Regions from separate parts of the Clostridium sulfidigenes genome, predicted to be linked through region 2. Evidence: riboswitches for the same ligand, from Rfam matches in the RefSeq annotation. Region 2 holds a riboswitch; each other region holds the start of a gene.
The links. A riboswitch is a leader RNA that binds a small molecule or an ion and turns the genes downstream of it on or off. The one in region 2 is predicted to bind S-adenosylmethionine.
Positions count from the first base shown of each region.

Region 1: linked by a shared signal. The riboswitch ahead of ACTNBA_RS12170 (Na+/H+ antiporter NhaC family protein) and the one ahead of metK (methionine adenosyltransferase) in region 2 are both predicted to bind S-adenosylmethionine.
Region 3: linked by a shared signal. The riboswitch ahead of ACTNBA_RS06835 (methionine ABC transporter ATP-binding protein) and the one ahead of metK (methionine adenosyltransferase) in region 2 are both predicted to bind S-adenosylmethionine.

Region 1 covers NZ_JBQHQR010000010.1:1,215-6,960, forward strand. The annotation lists gene ACTNBA_RS12160 (pyridoxamine 5'-phosphate oxidase family protein) at 161-634, opposite strand; gene pdxR (MocR-like pyridoxine biosynthesis transcription factor PdxR) at 798-2,216, shown strand; SAM riboswitch class I at 2,430-2,539, shown strand; gene ACTNBA_RS12170 (Na+/H+ antiporter NhaC family protein) at 2,663-3,970, shown strand; gene ACTNBA_RS12175 (class I SAM-dependent methyltransferase) at 4,190-4,951, shown strand; gene ACTNBA_RS12180 (phosphatase PAP2 family protein) at 5,153-5,746, shown strand, end outside.
Region 2 covers NZ_JBQHQR010000002.1:389,942-395,687, reverse strand. The annotation lists tRNA gene ACTNBA_RS03820 (tRNA-Val) at 29-104, shown strand; tRNA gene ACTNBA_RS03815 (tRNA-Thr) at 147-221, shown strand; tRNA gene ACTNBA_RS03810 (tRNA-Tyr) at 227-311, shown strand; tRNA gene ACTNBA_RS03805 (tRNA-Val) at 317-392, shown strand; tRNA gene ACTNBA_RS03800 (tRNA-Thr) at 434-508, shown strand; tRNA gene ACTNBA_RS03795 (tRNA-Tyr) at 514-598, shown strand; SAM riboswitch class I at 832-934, shown strand; gene metK (methionine adenosyltransferase) at 1,032-2,207, shown strand; gene recD2 (SF1B family DNA helicase RecD2) at 2,518-4,725, shown strand; gene ACTNBA_RS03780 (hypothetical protein) at 4,740-5,746, shown strand, end outside; gene ACTNBA_RS03775 (ComF family protein) at 5,735-5,746, shown strand, end outside.
Region 3 covers NZ_JBQHQR010000004.1:260,225-265,970, forward strand. The annotation lists gene ACTNBA_RS06830 (methionine ABC transporter permease) at 1-510, opposite strand, end outside; gene ACTNBA_RS06835 (methionine ABC transporter ATP-binding protein) at 513-1,472, opposite strand; SAM riboswitch class I at 1,601-1,731, opposite strand; gene ACTNBA_RS06840 (hypothetical protein) at 1,805-2,194, opposite strand; gene ACTNBA_RS06845 (hypothetical protein) at 2,184-2,627, opposite strand; gene ACTNBA_RS06850 (hypothetical protein) at 2,649-3,374, opposite strand; gene ACTNBA_RS06855 (hypothetical protein) at 3,386-3,829, opposite strand; gene ACTNBA_RS06860 (hypothetical protein) at 3,816-4,253, opposite strand; gene ACTNBA_RS06865 (type IV pilus modification PilV family protein) at 4,240-4,683, opposite strand; gene ACTNBA_RS06870 (type II secretion system protein) at 4,664-5,107, opposite strand; gene ACTNBA_RS06875 (type II secretion system F family protein) at 5,129-5,746, opposite strand, start outside.

The DNA of each region.
Region 1 (5,746 bases), on a different contig from region 2:
AGAAAGAAAAGTTAGTGACGTCTAATAACTAATAGGAATTGCTTTTCAATTCTAGAGCAGGATAATAAAAAATATCCCGCAATAAAAAGCGGGATAAATTCTATTGGAAAATCATATTTGGTTTTTATGGCAATTAGACAAAATAAGTTTATCTTTTGCTCTATTTATGATATTTTCCTGTACACTCTACCATATCAAGCTCAATCACAGCTGTACCCTTAATCATTTTATCAGGAAGCTCTTTTCCAGCAAACTGCGGAGTGTACTTTTCAACTAGCTTATTTAACACTTCATGTTTATAATCCAAGTCCTCAAGTAGTGAAGCGTTTCCAAGAATTACGACGCTATTGTACTCTGCCTCGGTGTCACAGGCATTCTCGATATTGTCAGTCAAGAGACCAAATAATTCATCAACCTCAAAGCATACTTTGGGGTTTCTATTTATATTATCGATTTTTTGTCCCTTTGGTAGACCATGCATATAAATTTTGTTATTGTAATAAACAAAGTGCATGGCAACCACATATGGATAACCATTCTCATTGATAGTAGCGAATCGTCCGGTATCCGCACGATGAAGGAGCTCATCAATCTGCTCCAACGTTAATTGAAATTTCTTCATTCTATATTGCATAACTTAATTATCCTCCTAATCATGTAAACTTGATTTCTATTCAAGATATATATGTACTTGATATAGAATTAAACATATTATAGCATGGAAGTGAACCTGTTAAAAGTTACACTTATATGATATAATATAGGATACACTTTGGTATAAGGATGGTTATAATTATATGATTTATATTCAAGAAAATTCAAACGATCCAATGTATCTTCAAATTTATAATCAGGTGAAAAAAGATATTGAACAAGGAAATATTGAACATGGAGAACGGCTTCCAGGTATTCGTACACTAGCCCAAACATTAGGTATTGCACGCAATACTGTTAGTCAGGCTTATACCCAGCTTGCAGTGGAGGGATATATTCAAGCAAGACATGGGTCAGGATTTTTTGTTATGGATACTTCAAGTGAATTTACGGAGAAAAATTATGTTCCGCAAGATATAAATGCCTTATCTACCCAAAAATCAGAGCTGAAGAAACCTGTAATTCTATATGATTTTCAGTACGGTACACTTCCTTATGAGCAATTTCCTTTCAAGCTATGGCGAAAATACACATCTCAAGTTCTCCTATCATCGCAAAAGGAAGTAGTTAATCATTATCCAGATAAACAGGGTGATCTGTTTTTAAGAGAAGAAATCGGAAGACACCTGTACAAATCAAGAGGTATGGTTTGTAGTAAGGAACAAATTATCATCGGTTGTGGGCTACAATATTCCTTAAATATTTTGTGCACTCTTCTGCGTAAAGAAAATAACATCATTGCAATGGAGGAACCAGGATATAATGGAGCAAGGGATGTATTTATAAACAACAATTATAATGTGCATGCAATCCCAGCTAGTAAAGATGGACTTATCCTTTCATCAATTCACTGCTCTAATGCATGTGCTGCTTATGTAACACCTTCCCATCAATTCCCTTATGGAACTGTAATGTCAATTGTTCAGCGTAAGGAGCTCCTTAATTGGGCAAATGTTAACGATGCTTATATCATTGAGGATGATTATGACAGCGAACTCAGATATGATGCCAATCCAGTGCCAGCACTTCACTCTTTAGATGCCGAAGATCGTACTATTTATATCGGAACTTTTTCAAAGTCTCTTTCCCCTTCTCTGAGGGTGAACTATATGGTGTTGCCAGTACGCTTGCTAAAGAGGTATCATAGTTTATTCTGTTCTCATAGTTCTCCTGTATCATGGTTAACGCAACGTGTTTTAGCTACATATATGAGAGAGGGAAATTATGAGCGTCATATTCGAAAAATGTGCATCGCCTACAAAAGGTGTCATGATATATTTATGCAGGAAGCGACGAAAATGTTTGGCAAAAAAGTAATATTACATGGTCGTGGGTCAGGGGTGCATTTCGTTTTGGAGTTCCCGGGTGGTGAAGAACAAGATTGGCTTATTAAACAGGCAGAAAAAGTCGGAGTCAAAGTATATTCTATGATTCCATTTTGGAATGATAGGAATGATTGCCCCCGAAACATTATATTTGTAGGATACAGTTTACTGAATGAACAACAGATACGAGAAGGTATCGCATTGCTACACACTGCATGGTTCAATACATTAACATAATGAAAATTCAATGGTGAAATTTCGGAAGACATGGTAGGTAAAATAAAGGTACACTAAATATATAATATGGCAAGGCTGTTATTCATAAATAAATAGAAAAAGAAACTGAGGGTTTATTTGATAAAACATGGATAAAAATGCTTTTGATTAATTATATTGACATAATAATAAACCAATGCTATTCTTATAAAGAATTTAAAAATATAATATAGTATCTTATCAAGAGAGGCAGAGGGACTGGCCCTATGAAGCCCGGCAACCAAAGGTAGTTATTTTAAACTTTATGGTGCTAAATCCAGCAGGATTAACCTGGAAGATAAGAATTGGAAGAACATAACTTCTTGCATTATCTTTTAGGTAAGGCAAGAAGTTTTTTATTTTCAGATGCCTAAGATCACTAAATCTTATACAAAAAATTAAAACATTAATTAACTAAGGAGGAAAAAATGAAAGATAACTTGAAAAAGGGCAGTGCTATTGCTTTGTTACCATTATTTATTTTTATAGCAGTTTTTATGGGGATATCATTAGTTACAAAGGACTTTTATGCTATGCCTGTAACTGTACCATTTTTATTAGCAGCATTAGTAGCATTATTTATGAATAGAAAAGTATCACTAGATAAAAAGTTAGATGTATTTTGCAAGGGAGCAGGAGAACCAAACATCATTTTAATGTGTCTGATATTTATATTGGCAGGGGCTTTTGCAGAGGTTGCTAAAACTATGGGAGCTGTAGAATCTACTGTTAATTTAGGGCTAACATTTTTACCAAGTAACATACTAGTAGCTGGAGTTTTTATAATTGCATGTTTTATAGCAATATCTATAGGTACATCCATGGGAACAATAGTAGCCTTAGTTCCTATAGCTACTGGAATTGCGGCTAAGACAGGTATACCTATAGCTTTAGTGGTTGGAGCTGTTGTTGGTGGATCAATGTTTGGGGACAACCTTTCTATGATTTCTGATACAACTATAGCAGCTACAAGGACTCAAGGCTGTGAGATGAGAGATAAATTTAGAATGAATTTTACAGTTGTATTGCCAGCAGCAATAATAACAACTTTAATATTTACTTTTATAACATTGGGGCAAGATTCTAAGGTAGTAGGGGATTATTCATATAGTTTAGTTAAAGTTTTACCTTATGTAGGAGTATTACTTGCGGCACTTTTAGGGGTTAATGTGCTATTGGTGCTAGTTGGTGGAATCTTATTTGCAGGAAGCATAGGAATATTTACGGGAGCCTTTGATATAATAGGTCTACTGCAGGCCATAGGTAAAGGAATTGGGGGAATGTCTGAGCTTGTAATAATTTCAGTGATAATTGGTGGAATGGTTGAAATTATAAAATTCAATGGAGGAATTGAGTTTATACTAGGATTTATTACAAAAAGAGTTAACAGTAAAATAGGAGCTGAATTTGGAATTGCCACATTAGTTAGTTTAGTTGATATATGTACAGCTAACAACACTATAGCTATAGTTACTGTAGGACCTATAGCTAAAGATATATCTAATCAATATGATATTGAACCTAAAAGAGTAGCGGGTATATTAGATATGTTTTCTTGTGTGTCCCAAGGAATTATTCCTTATGGTGCACAACTTTTATCAGCATCAGCATTAGCTAAATTGTCACCATTTATCATAATGAAATATCTTTATTATCCATATTTAATGGGGATAAGTGCCCTTATAGCAATTGTATTTATACCTTATTTAAAACTAAAAATCAAAGAGAAGCTATAACATTATTCACTTGAAATCATATTTTATTATAAATACTTAGCAAAACAGGAACAGTTTTCTTTAAAGGTTGTTGTTATAATAAGATTAACTTATTAGAACGGGGCAGTTAGAGGTGACATTGAATTATAGTAAGGAATCGAAAATATTATTAGTACAAGGTCATTGTATAGTATGTCCCCAAATAAGTATTTATGATAAATCAAGGAAGAAAGGTGATAAATGATGTTAAGTTATTATGGTAGATTATCTTCAGAAGTATATGATATGGATAAGCCTATAGGGCATTCTTTTGGAGATGTAGAATTTTACATGAATAGATTAGAGTCTTGCAAAGGACCTATTCTTGAACCTGCAACAGGAACGGGGCGTATATTAATTCCGCTTTTAGAAAAAGGATTAAATGTGGATGCATTTGATATTTCAAAAGATATGTTAAATATATGTGAGCATAATTGTAAAGAAAGAGGTTTGAATCCTAAACTTTTTAAAGGTAAGATGGAGTCTTTTTCACAAGATACAAAATATGATGCTATTATAGTGCCAACGGGAACATTCCTTCTACTACATAATAGAGAAGATTCAATAAAAGCATTACAAAACTTTTATAGGCATTTGTCTAATGGTGGTAGACTAATTGTTGATATATTTTTGCAAACAGATATTTCAACAGGTACAGTTTCCACAAAAACTTGGGACTGCACTAATGGAGATATAATCACATTAGAAAATAAAATTGTAGAGGTTGACTATATAAATCAATATACCATTTCCCATGGGAGATATGAAAAGTGGCGTGAAGGGGTACTTTTACAAACTGAATTAGAGCGTTTCCCATTGAGATGGTATGGAGTAGAAGAGTTTAGATTAATACTTGAAAGTATAGGATTTAAAAATATTGTGATTTCTTCAGATTATAAATTTGGTCAGTATCCATCAAATTCTGAGCAAGTCGTTACATTTGAAGCTGTTGCTGTTAAATAGAAGTATCTTAATGTTCCCTCAGACTACGGTCTGAGGGATTTTTCCTTTAGGGAGTGATCAAATACGAAAAAGTAATAGCTTTGTGTAGTAGATATAAAAAATTATATTTAAATTTTTGATTAATTATAAATGTTAACGTAGATAAAAATTTACAAATAATATAATATTAATATATAATATTCTCGTATGAAGGTGAAATTTATGAAATGGTTACTAGAAAAATATAATGTGAAGACTATAAAACCATATTTATGGATATTTTCCATAGGAATAATTAGTATATGCTATTTTTTTATAAATAATTATCAAAATCCCAAATTACATTCCGTATATACAGATATAGATGATTTAATTCCTTTTGTAAGTGTATTCATTATTCCATATATGATGTATATGCCAAATTTAATAATCTCACTTATAATAATGTGTTATTGTGATGAGGAAAGATATTTCATTTCACTTTTGACTTTAAATATAGTTAATTGTATTTGTCTTATAATTTATCTAAATTTTCAAACCTATGTTCCAAGGCCAATAATAATCCATGATGATTTGCTATGCAATTTTGTAAAGTTTATATATAGTAGGGACAACCCCTATAATTGTTTTCCTAGTATTCATGTAGCAGCAACTTTTTCAGTTTTAAAGGGAATAAATAAGCTTAAAAATATGCCAACAAAATATAAGATTGGATTTAATATAGTTGGATGGTTAATTATAATCTCAACTCAATTTGTAAAACAACATGTGATTATAGATTTGTTGGCTGGATTAGTTTTAGTGGAGGCAGTTTAT
Region 2 (5,746 bases):
TTCGAATCCGTCCTCCTCCACCATATAAGGTCGCATAGCTCAGCTGGGAGAGCACCTGCCTTACAAGCAGGGGGTCACAGGTTCGATCCCTGTTGCGACCACCATAGTGAATTTAAATTCATTAAACTGCACAAATTATATAATATGCTGGCATGGCTCAACGGTAGAGCAGCTGATTTGTAATCAGCAGGTTGTAGGTTCGATTCCTATTGCCAGCTCCATAAGTGGAGGAGTTCCCGAGTGGCCAAAGGGGGCAGACTGTAAATCTGTTACGTTTCGTTTCGATGGTTCGAATCCGTCCTCCTCCACCATATAAGGTCGCATAGCTCAGCTGGGAGAGCACCTGCCTTACAAGCAGGGGGTCACAGGTTCGATCCCTGTTGCGACCACCATAATGAATTATAATTCATTAAATTTCAAAATTATATAATATGCTGGCATGGCTCAACGGTAGAGCAGCTGATTTGTAATCAGCAGGTTGTAGGTTCGATTCCTATTGCCAGCTCCATAAATGGAGGAGTTCCCGAGTGGCCAAAGGGGGCAGACTGTAAATCTGTTACGTTTCGTTTCGATGGTTCGAATCCGTCCTCCTCCACCATATAAGACACTAAGTTTACTTAGTGTCTTATTTTATTTTTAATAAAATATAAAATAAGAATTGAATAAGTATTTTATAATAATTGAATAAATCTTTTTATTAAGTTTAAAATATATTTAATGGCATATAGAAAGTTATTATAATGGTAAATATTAATTATTTATATTAATAGATAAGTGTGTTGACAGTTAAATTTCCCTATGCTATTATCTATGTATAAATTAATAATATAACTCTTATCAAGAGTGGTGGAGGGACAAAGGCCCAATGAAACCCAGCAACCGGCTATTAAAAGCAATGGTGCCAATTCCTGCAGTATTTTCTGCAAGATAAGAAAGTTTAGTTTGAAATATACTAACCTCTTCTTGTCTGATAAGAAGAGGTTTTAATTTTAAGTGTCGGTAATATTTAAATACTTAAGGAGGAAAATTCAATGAGAAGATTATTTACGTCAGAATCAGTAACTGAAGGACATCCAGATAAAATGTGTGATCAGATATCTGATTCAATACTAGATGCCATATTAGAAAAAGATCCCAATGCTAGGGTAGCTTGTGAAACTGCAACTACTACAGGAATGGTTCTTGTAATGGGAGAAATAAGTACAAACTGCTATGTAGACTTCCAAAAGGTTGTTAGAAATACAGTTGAAGAGATTGGATACAATAGAGCAAAATATGGATTTGATTGCAATACATGCTCAGTATTAACATCTATAGATGAGCAATCAGGTGATATTGCTATGGGAGTTGATGAAGCTTTAGAAAGTAAAGCAGGTCAAATGAACAATGATGAGGCTACGGGTGCTGGAGACCAAGGTATGATGTTCGGATTTGCTACAAATGAAACTGAAGAATATATGCCTCTTCCAATATCTATGGCTCATAAATTATCAAGAAGACTAGCAGAAGTAAGAAAAAATGGAACTTTATCTTACTTAAGACCAGATGGAAAAACTCAAGTAACTGTAGAGTATGAAGACAATAAGCCAGTTAGAATAGATACTATAGTAATTTCAACTCAGCATTGTCCAGATGTTACAAGAGAACAAATCGAGAAGGATTTAAAAGAGCATGTTATAGCTCCGATAGTACCTGCTGATTTATTAGATGCAAGCACAAAATACTATATAAATCCTACAGGTAGATTTGTTATTGGTGGACCTCAAGGAGACTCAGGTCTTACAGGTAGAAAAATAATAGTAGATACCTATGGTGGATCTGGTAGACATGGTGGTGGAGCTTTCTCAGGAAAAGACCCAACAAAGGTAGATAGATCTGCTGCTTATGCATCAAGATGGGTAGCTAAAAACCTAGTAGCTGCTGGTGTTGCTGATAAGCTAGAAATACAACTTGCATATGCTATTGGTGTTGCTAGACCAGTATCTATACAAATTGATACTTTTGGAACTGGAAAACTTTCAGAAGATAAGATAGTAGATATAGTTAATAAAGTTTTTGACTTAAGACCATCATCTATTATAAAAGAATTAGATTTAAGAAGACCTATATATAAACAAACTGCTGCTTATGGTCACTTTGGAAGAAATGACTTGAACCTACCATGGGAGCAATTAAATAAGGTTGAAGAAATAAAGAAATATATATAAGTAATTAAAGATATATATTTACCAATAAGAATCCACATTAACAATATGATTTGTTAGTGTGGATTTTTTAAGTAGATAATCCAAATCTATGATTTGGAATGAATCATTTACTCAGCGAAGGTACTGAGTGGAGTTTGGTTTAAAAGGTTATAATTAAGTGTATATGGTGTATGAGGTTTAACAAGGATAATTATTTTTACTTTAAACTGAGTCATATTACTAAATCTTATTATATTGTTAATATATATGAGATATAATTTGGTATAATAATAGTTATAGATAGATAATAATAGGTATTAGGAGAGATTTTATGATAACCATTGAAGGGATAGTTGAAACAGTTGTATTTAGAAATGATGATAATGGGTATACAATATGTAAACTAAGGTGTGATAAGGAAGTTGTCACCATTGTTGGCACAATACCATTTATAAATGAATCCCAAGAATATAGTGTTCAAGGGGAGTGGACTGTTCATCCTAAGTTTGGTAAGCAGTTTAAAATAGAAAGCATACATGAAATAATACCTACAACTACTAGTGGCATCGAAAAATATTTAGCTAGTGGAGTCATTGAAGGTATAGGAAAGGTTACAGCAAAAAAAATAGTAGAATTTTTTGGAGAAGATACAATAAAAATATTAGATAGTAATATAGAAAAGCTTGAAGAGATTCCTGGCATAGGTAAAAAGAGAATAAATACCATTATGAAATCTTATTTAGAGCAGAGGGTTACTAAGGATATTATTATTTTCTTTCAAAGTTACGGCATAACTGTTAATATGGCCATGAAGATTTACAAGAAGTTTGGAGTTAACTGCATAAATATAGTTAAGGATAATCCATATATATTAACAGAATACATAAGTGGAATTGGGTTTAGAACAGCGGATTCCATAGCTAAGAGCTTGGGCATAGAGAAGGACTCTCTATTTAGAATAAAAAGTGGAGTTATATATATAATTAATGAATTTTGTACTATAGGAAATACCTTTATACCTATGGATAGATTAAGGGATAAGGGAATGAAACTTCTGGAGATAAACAGTGAGAAATTTGATGAAGGAGTTTATGAGCTGATAATTGATGGAAAGATTAAGGTAGAGGTAGTAGATAATATAGATGCGGTATATAGTATGTCCTATCTTTATCTAGAGATGTCTGTAACACGTAAAATAGTAGAACTAGCCACTACTAATTATGATAAGTTAAGTTTAAATGTAAATGAGAAAATTAATGACTTTGAAAGTAAAGCAAATATTAAATTAGCCAATTCTCAAAAAGAAGCTATAGAGGGTGCTTTTTTTAATGGAATAGAGGTTATAACAGGGGGACCCGGAACAGGAAAGACAACAATTATAAATTGTATTGTAAGTATTTTTGAGAGTTTAGGACTTAAGGTATTTATGGCTGCACCTACAGGAAGAGCAGCAAAAAGGATGGCTGAAGCTACAGGTAGAGAAGCAAAAACTATCCATAGACTTTTGGAAATAGGAAGCTATAGTGAAGAAGAGGTAGATGAAATAGAAAATGAAACATCTGCCATAGAGTGTGATGTTTTAATAGTGGATGAAGCCTCTATGGTAGATATAAGTCTTATGAATGCTCTTTTAAAAGCAATGCAAGTGGGAACTAGACTAATAATAGTAGGAGATGTGGATCAGCTACCATCAGTGGGACCAGGAAATGTTCTTAGGGATATCATAGAAAGCGATGCAGTAAAAGTTGTAAGACTTAATGAGATATTTAGACAAGGTCAAGAAAGTATGATAGTACAAAATGCCCACTTAATAAATGAAGGCAAGATGCCTATTTTAAATACCAAAAATAGTGATTTCTATCTTGAAAGAGCTGCAGATAGTGAAGTGATGTTAGAAAAAATCATTGGATTAGTGAAAACGAGACTTCCTAAGTTTAATGTGGAATGGGATAGTGTTAGAGATATACAGGTATTATCACCTATGCGTAAGGGAATTATGGGAATAGATAATTTAAATATACAACTTCAGCAAGTGTTAAATCCTAAAAGTAAAGATAAGGATGAAGTTGAGATTAAAGATATGATTTTTAGAGTAGGAGATAAGGTTATGCAAATTAAAAATAACTATACTCTAAAGTGGAGCAAAAATAATTCCAGTGAAGAAGGTAAGGGTGTATTTAATGGAGATGTTGGGTATATAACAGAAATTAGTGAGGATGAGGATAAGATTACTGTATGCTTTGAAGATGATAAAATCGTAGAATATGAGGAAAGCGACTTAGATGAAATAACTTTAGCTTATGCAGTTACTATCCATAAGAGCCAAGGAAGTGAATTTCCTGTAGTTATTATGCCTATGTTTATGGGACCACCGCTACTGATGAACAGAAATTTGCTTTACACTGGAATAACCAGGGCTAAGAAGTTAGTTGTATTGGTAGGTAATTCTAAAGTGGTTGAATTTATGAAAGATAACAATAGAAGTTTTGAGAGATATTCAGGACTTAAATGGAGAATAAGAGAGATAATTCATATGTAGGTAGGAGCGATTTTATGTCATTTATAAAAACCAATAGAGAGATAGTGGAGGCATCAAAGAAATCTATAGAAGATACCATATTAGATGGTGCTAAAAAGAAGTTGCATAAAATAAATATAATTTCTGCATTAAATAATAAAAAACAAATTTTTAATAAGGTATTTAACTGGTGTTTTAAAGAAAGTAAAAAGATATTATATATAATAAATACAGATATAGAAGAGGTAAAGATATTAGGATTGATTAATAAAATTTTTATAAATTCTATTGAAGGTGAGAATGATATAGCATATACAGGTAAAGTTAATATATGTACCCACAGCAGAGCCTTATACTTAAAGGAGAAATTTGACTTTATTATATATGATGAAATAAATTCTAGGCCTATATATAGCAATGAATCTATAAATAAGCTAATGGAGTATCTATGTAATAACTATGGAACTATGATTAGTTATTCCACGGAACCAATTTTTCATAATGAGTTAATATTATATAATTTAAGAAAAGATAAACAAGTTCCTATTGCTGAACCTAGGGTTATGGTAACTAGAGTAAATATAGAAGAAGAAATACCTATGAGCGTATATGAATACCTAGAGTGGTCAATAAATACTAATAAGAAGGTTTTAATATATACTCCAGATGATGAGAGAACTCATAAGGTTTATAATTATCTTTCTAATATAGACCATAAGCTTACAAAAAATATATTTAAAGATATAACAGGAGAGAGTGACAAGAAGGAACTGTCTAAATTTTTACTAGCAGAGTATGGTATATTGGTTACTAATAATTATAATGAGAACTATTATGGAGTGCATCCTTTGAATATTATGATTTTTTTTGCAGATAATGATAACTTTAATTATAAGGATTTGGTTTATATATCTAGTAAGATAAATAGAAGATCTATGGCAGAGCGAGAAGAGGTTATTTTTCTTTGCAATAGTGAAACTGAGGATATGGATAGATGTAAAAATATTTTAAGGGAGTTAAATAAAAGAGCTTGGGAAGAGGG
Region 3 (5,746 bases), on a different contig from region 2:
TCCACCAATAGATCCAGCCATGGCAGAATAGCCTATAATGCTTATAATAGTTAAAGTAAGACCTGACGCAATAGATGGTAATGCTTCTTTTATCATTATTTTAAATATTATTTGAGTCTTAGTAGCTCCTAAGGATTGAGCTGCTTCTATAACTCCTTTATCTACTTCTTTTAAAGAAGTTTCAATAATTCTTGCAACAAAAGGAGCTGCAGCTATAGTCAAAGGTACTATGGCCGCTGTAGTTCCTATGGATTTACCTACAATAACTCTAGTAACAGGAACTACTACCACCATCAATATTACGAAAGGTAAACTTCTTAAAATATTTATAACCCCATCTAATATTTTATATATATATTTATTTTCCATTGGACCTTCTTTGGTTGTTAGTATTAAAGCTATGGCTAAAACCATACCAATAATTACTGCAAAGATCGTAGATATCACTACCATTATTAAAGTTTCTATTAGTGCACTACTAAGGATCCCTATAATTGCTTCTGCTGTCATAACTATAACACCTCCCATTGGAATTTATTCTTTTCTAAGTAACTAGTAACAACTTCCTTCCACTGTTCATCAACTCTTATGACTAATGATCCCAATACATTTTCTCTAAATCTTTCTAACTTGCCCCACACAATAGAAAAATTTACATTCAAATCTCTAGCCATGTTGGTTATAAATGAATTTTCACTTTTATTTGCCGGAAAATATATCTTAATATTGACTCCATCTTGAAATAAAATTTCTTCTTCTTCTCCTAAGAATTTTCTTAGAGAATATCCTGGTCTTAAGAACAGTTCATCTACATTTCCTTCAGCTTTAACTTCTCCACCTTCTACAAGCACTATTCGCTGGCATATAGACTTTACTACTTCCATCTGATGGGTAACCATTACTATGGTAATCCCCATTTCTTTATTAATTTTAGATAACAGCTCTAATATATCCTTTGTAGTTTTAGGATCCAGTGCTGAGGTTGCTTCATCACAGAGTAATATTTTAGGTTCTAAAGCTAAAGCTCTTGCAATTGCTACTCTTTGCTTTTCTCCACCACTTAACTCTTTAGGCATAGACTTTATCTTGTGGGATAATCCAACAATTTTCAACAATTCTTCTACCTTTTTTTCTATATACTCTTTATCATATCCCCATAGTTGTAATGGTAATGCAACATTATTATATACATTAGACCTTTTAAGTAAGTTAAAATTTTGAAATATCATTCCAACATTTTTTCTAAACTCTCTAATATCTCTTTCTGTCATAGAGGAAACTTCTTTTCCCATAACTTTCAAACTACCTTCATCATAACCTTCTAGTCCATTTATACATCTTAACATGGTAGATTTTCCAGCTCCACTGTGACCTATGATTCCATATACTTGTCCCTCTTCTATGGTAAATGATACATTCTTTAGAACTTTTAAACTCTCAAAGCTCTTATTGATATGTGATACCTCTATCATCATCTAGCACCGTCCTTTACTGTAGATATCCTATTTACTTTAAATCTAGATTTAATTATTTTGGGTAAAAATAAAAGCACTAGAGAATAAATCTCTAGTGCATAAAACTTCATGCATGCCAATTCATTCTCTTATCTTCCAGCTCAAAAAAGCTGCAGGATTTAGCACCATGACGCACATATAAAGATATATGATTCAATATATATACACAGGTTGCTGGGTTTCAAAGGGCCAGTCCCTCCACCACTCGTGATAAGACAATATTTACTTTTACCTTGGCACTAATTATACATAACAATAAATAAATAGTCAACATAAAAATACTAAAATTTTTAGATTTTTTTGAATACAAGAATAAAGGTGCAAATATCTTCTTCCACCACCAAAGAGTTAATTTCTTTTATTTCATCCATCTTACCTAAATCACTAAGTAAATTTTTAAAAGTAGTAAAATCCCCCTTACACTTGATAGTTACTTCACCCCAAGAGTCATAAACAACAATGTTATTTAAAGAAATATCATTATAACTTCTTAATCTATTTAAAAATTCTCCAAGTTTAAACTCTTCCTTTTTATTTTCTTCTACAAGGTTACTTACAACTAAATTTCTATGATTTTTAGCATTATTTAAATTTATTTGTGTTTTACCATAGGCTATTAAGAGTATTATAGTTGCTATAACTATAGTAATATTAATTAACTTATATTTTCTAGTATCCATTAATCTTTACCTTAGCTGTAAAATATAGCTCTTCCTTCTCTTGAAGAATAGATGAAACTTCAACTATTGAAAACTTTTCTTCTAAAATTTTAATACACATTGAATAATCTTCCTTATCTTTAATCTTTATATTAAATCCTATATTATTATCATCTATATTCATAGAATTTATCTCAAGCTCTTCCTTTGAAATTATTTCATAAATATAGTTATATGCAAAGGTTGTAATACTTTTTCTGTCATTATTTAATTCTATGTTTTTGTTATATTGCACTTTACCTACAATATTTAATCTCTTATAATGATTCCCTAATATTCCCATGGAAATAATTATAAATAATATAGAGAAATATATCAAAGTCCTTATTATATTTTTCTTATAGATATACCTTAAACTCTCTATATACCATTGAGGATAATATCCTTCTTTCATTGTCTCCCTCCCTTTCATAAATTAAGAATTTACAGGAAAACTCCTTTTCATCTCATATAAATTAGCAATCTTAACCTTTTCCCTTTTCTCATTTGTAATGATGTAAATTCCCTTATTATTATGTTCTTCTCCACTAATCTCTCTCAAAAATGCTAAGATTTCTATATTTACATTTTCTTTACTTCCATTTATAACTCTATTTGCTCTTATAGTTCCATTTTCTACTTCAATGATATAAACATACTTATTTTTATATATTATTAAAGTGAATTCTCCATTTTTTATCTTTTTGTTGTATTTATTTGTATATAACTGTTGTATAGGTATTACAAAGTTTATATTTGCTCCTAAAAACAATTCTCGATTCATTAAAAGTGAATCCTTTACATTTATGCAGTATATGGCTACCTCTAATTTTCCTCTTTTATTCCTAATAATTTCATAGTTAAATATTATATTTTCTATATCATAAAAAATTTTTATTACTTGATTTTTAACAATTAAATCTAGTTTATTTTTATTTACTTTAGGCACAAAAATATTATGTACAAATATCTCTTCTCCCTCTAAAATTATGTCCAAATTAAGCTTTCTTAAATTTTCCTCAACTGCTACATCAGTGTCTTTATAATTTTTCTTACAGCAATATGTGCAGTAAAAATTCTTATCCTTTTTTAAATCTTTAATCTTTTCTTTTACAAACTTTATTTCTTCTTCACTTATTTCAATCGTACACCTTTTCTTCATAACTCTCCCTTCTACTGTACTAAATTCCCCTTAAAAATATATTTAATTTTGCTACCATTAATATCTATAACGAACCTATAAACTCTATTTAATCCATTGATTTGAAAATACTTATTACTTAAATCATAGGTTATATAACTATTATCATAGGTGATTAGTTTTTCACCAGCCTTCCTTTCAAAGTATTTATCTGGAGTATCTGCATTTATAGTTTCTATATTATCTAGTACATAACTATTAAAACTAGCTATTAAGTGCTCCTTATAGCTATGGTCCTTATTTTCTTTCAAGTTATATTCCACATAATTTTTAATATAAGAATTTCTATTTATAAAGGATTTCATAGAATAACATATAGTTAGGGAAATAATCATTCCTACAATTACCACATAAGTTAATATCCATCCCCTATGAATTTTTCTATACTTGCTTAACCCTGTTTTATATTTTACCAATTGCTCTCTCTCCACTAATTCCTTTATTCGTAACTATTTTAATGAATAGAACCTTACCATTTTGCCTAACTTTAAATTCTCTCACATCATATAAAAGAGGCTGATTGGTGTGGCCTACTCCATGTTTATTCTTGAAAAAAAACCTAAGTTCATTCCCATCTAAAGAAACATAACTTTCTCCTACAGATGTAGGTATAATTATATCCCCCTCTTTTAAAAAACATCCTTCACCTCTATAATTAACATAATTCTCTATATACATAAGTGCTTCATAAATCCCTGTAATTTCACTAGAATAATACACTCGTTCCTTATAGCTTTTCATCCAAATACTATAACTGCTAATAATAACTGTAATTATTAAGGAGGAAATGCTTAAAGCCGCTATTAATTCTAATATAGTAACACCTTTAGCTTTTCTCATAATTACCCTTGTAAAATACATAATTTATTTCCTTTCCATCTTGAAACCTATATAAAACCTCTATTTTTATAATTTCTTTACCAGTTTCTTCAGTTCCCGTTAAAATTATAATTGGGTATTGTTTTACTTCATCATTTATAATATATTTTATATTTATACTACCTATAGCTTCTTCTGATAAATCACTAGTATTTATGAATCTAGTTTTTCCAACTATATCTTCTTTAATATCACCATAATCCATATTGCATAAAATAAGCTTTTTAACTGCATCTATCTGAAAAGTGGCCTTCATTTCCTTTTGCTCTTCTTCTTCACATCTTCCCATTACACCGTAAAAAGTAAGTGCTCCTATGAGAATAGTAGATATGATTAACATGCTTATTATAGTTTCTAACAGTGTAATTCCTTTATTTTTGCTTACTAACATAATCTGTTCCTACCTTTATGGTTATAACTTCTCTACGTCCCTCTGGATCATATATATTTATAGACCTTCCCAAAGATGTATTTCCGTCAATATCTAATGGTATAGTTATACTAGCATCATTAGATATATGTATCCTTAGTGAATCTGGTAATAGATAACTGTGTACTTTTACAGTTCCATGATATAGGTTTAATTCTCTACTTTGGATAACTAATCTAAAGAGTTTCCTATTATCATAATTATTTCTTGCATACATCTTACAGCTATTTATAAATTCAATTGTGCCATTAACCCCCTGTTCCATTTCCATGGCTAACTTCTTTTCATCATAGGAGTTTAAATGAGGATATATTATAAATGAACATATAGATAATATACCTAATACCACTATTAATTCTATTAGTGTAAATCCATTTTTCTTCATAGCTTTCTACCTTAATACCTTTTAAAACTTTGTATTGTACATATTAAACAATGGAATCATAATTGCAATTATGATAGATCCTATAAATAGACCTACAAAGACTATCAGTAGCGGCTCTATTAAAGATGTGATCCTATCTAATTTTCCTTCAAGTTCTTCTTCGAAAACTTCATTACAACATTGCAACACCTCTTCAATACTTCCATTAATTTCTCCTATATATATTGTTGATAAAAAATAATTTGAAAAAATATCACACCTCTTAAGGCCCTCATAAAGGCTATCACCTCTTTCTAATCCTTCTATACATCTATTTAACCTCTCCTTAATGTAAATGGCATTTTCACAATTTCTCAGTAAAATTAAAGAAGATTTTATATCAATACCACTACCTATCATCATTGAAAGAGCCATAGTAAATTTACAACAAAATCTATTTTTCTCTAAATTTTTCGTTAGTGGATTTTTATATTTTAAATTATAGGTTATCCCTTTCCCCTTTAGATAAATATGTATAAAGCTTATGCCTATAAAAATCCCTATGCCCATTGGTAGCATAAGTATACCTAGACTATTTATAACTCTAGATAATCCTAAATAAAATCTAGTTATATAAGGAAGTTTCATATTTTCTATATC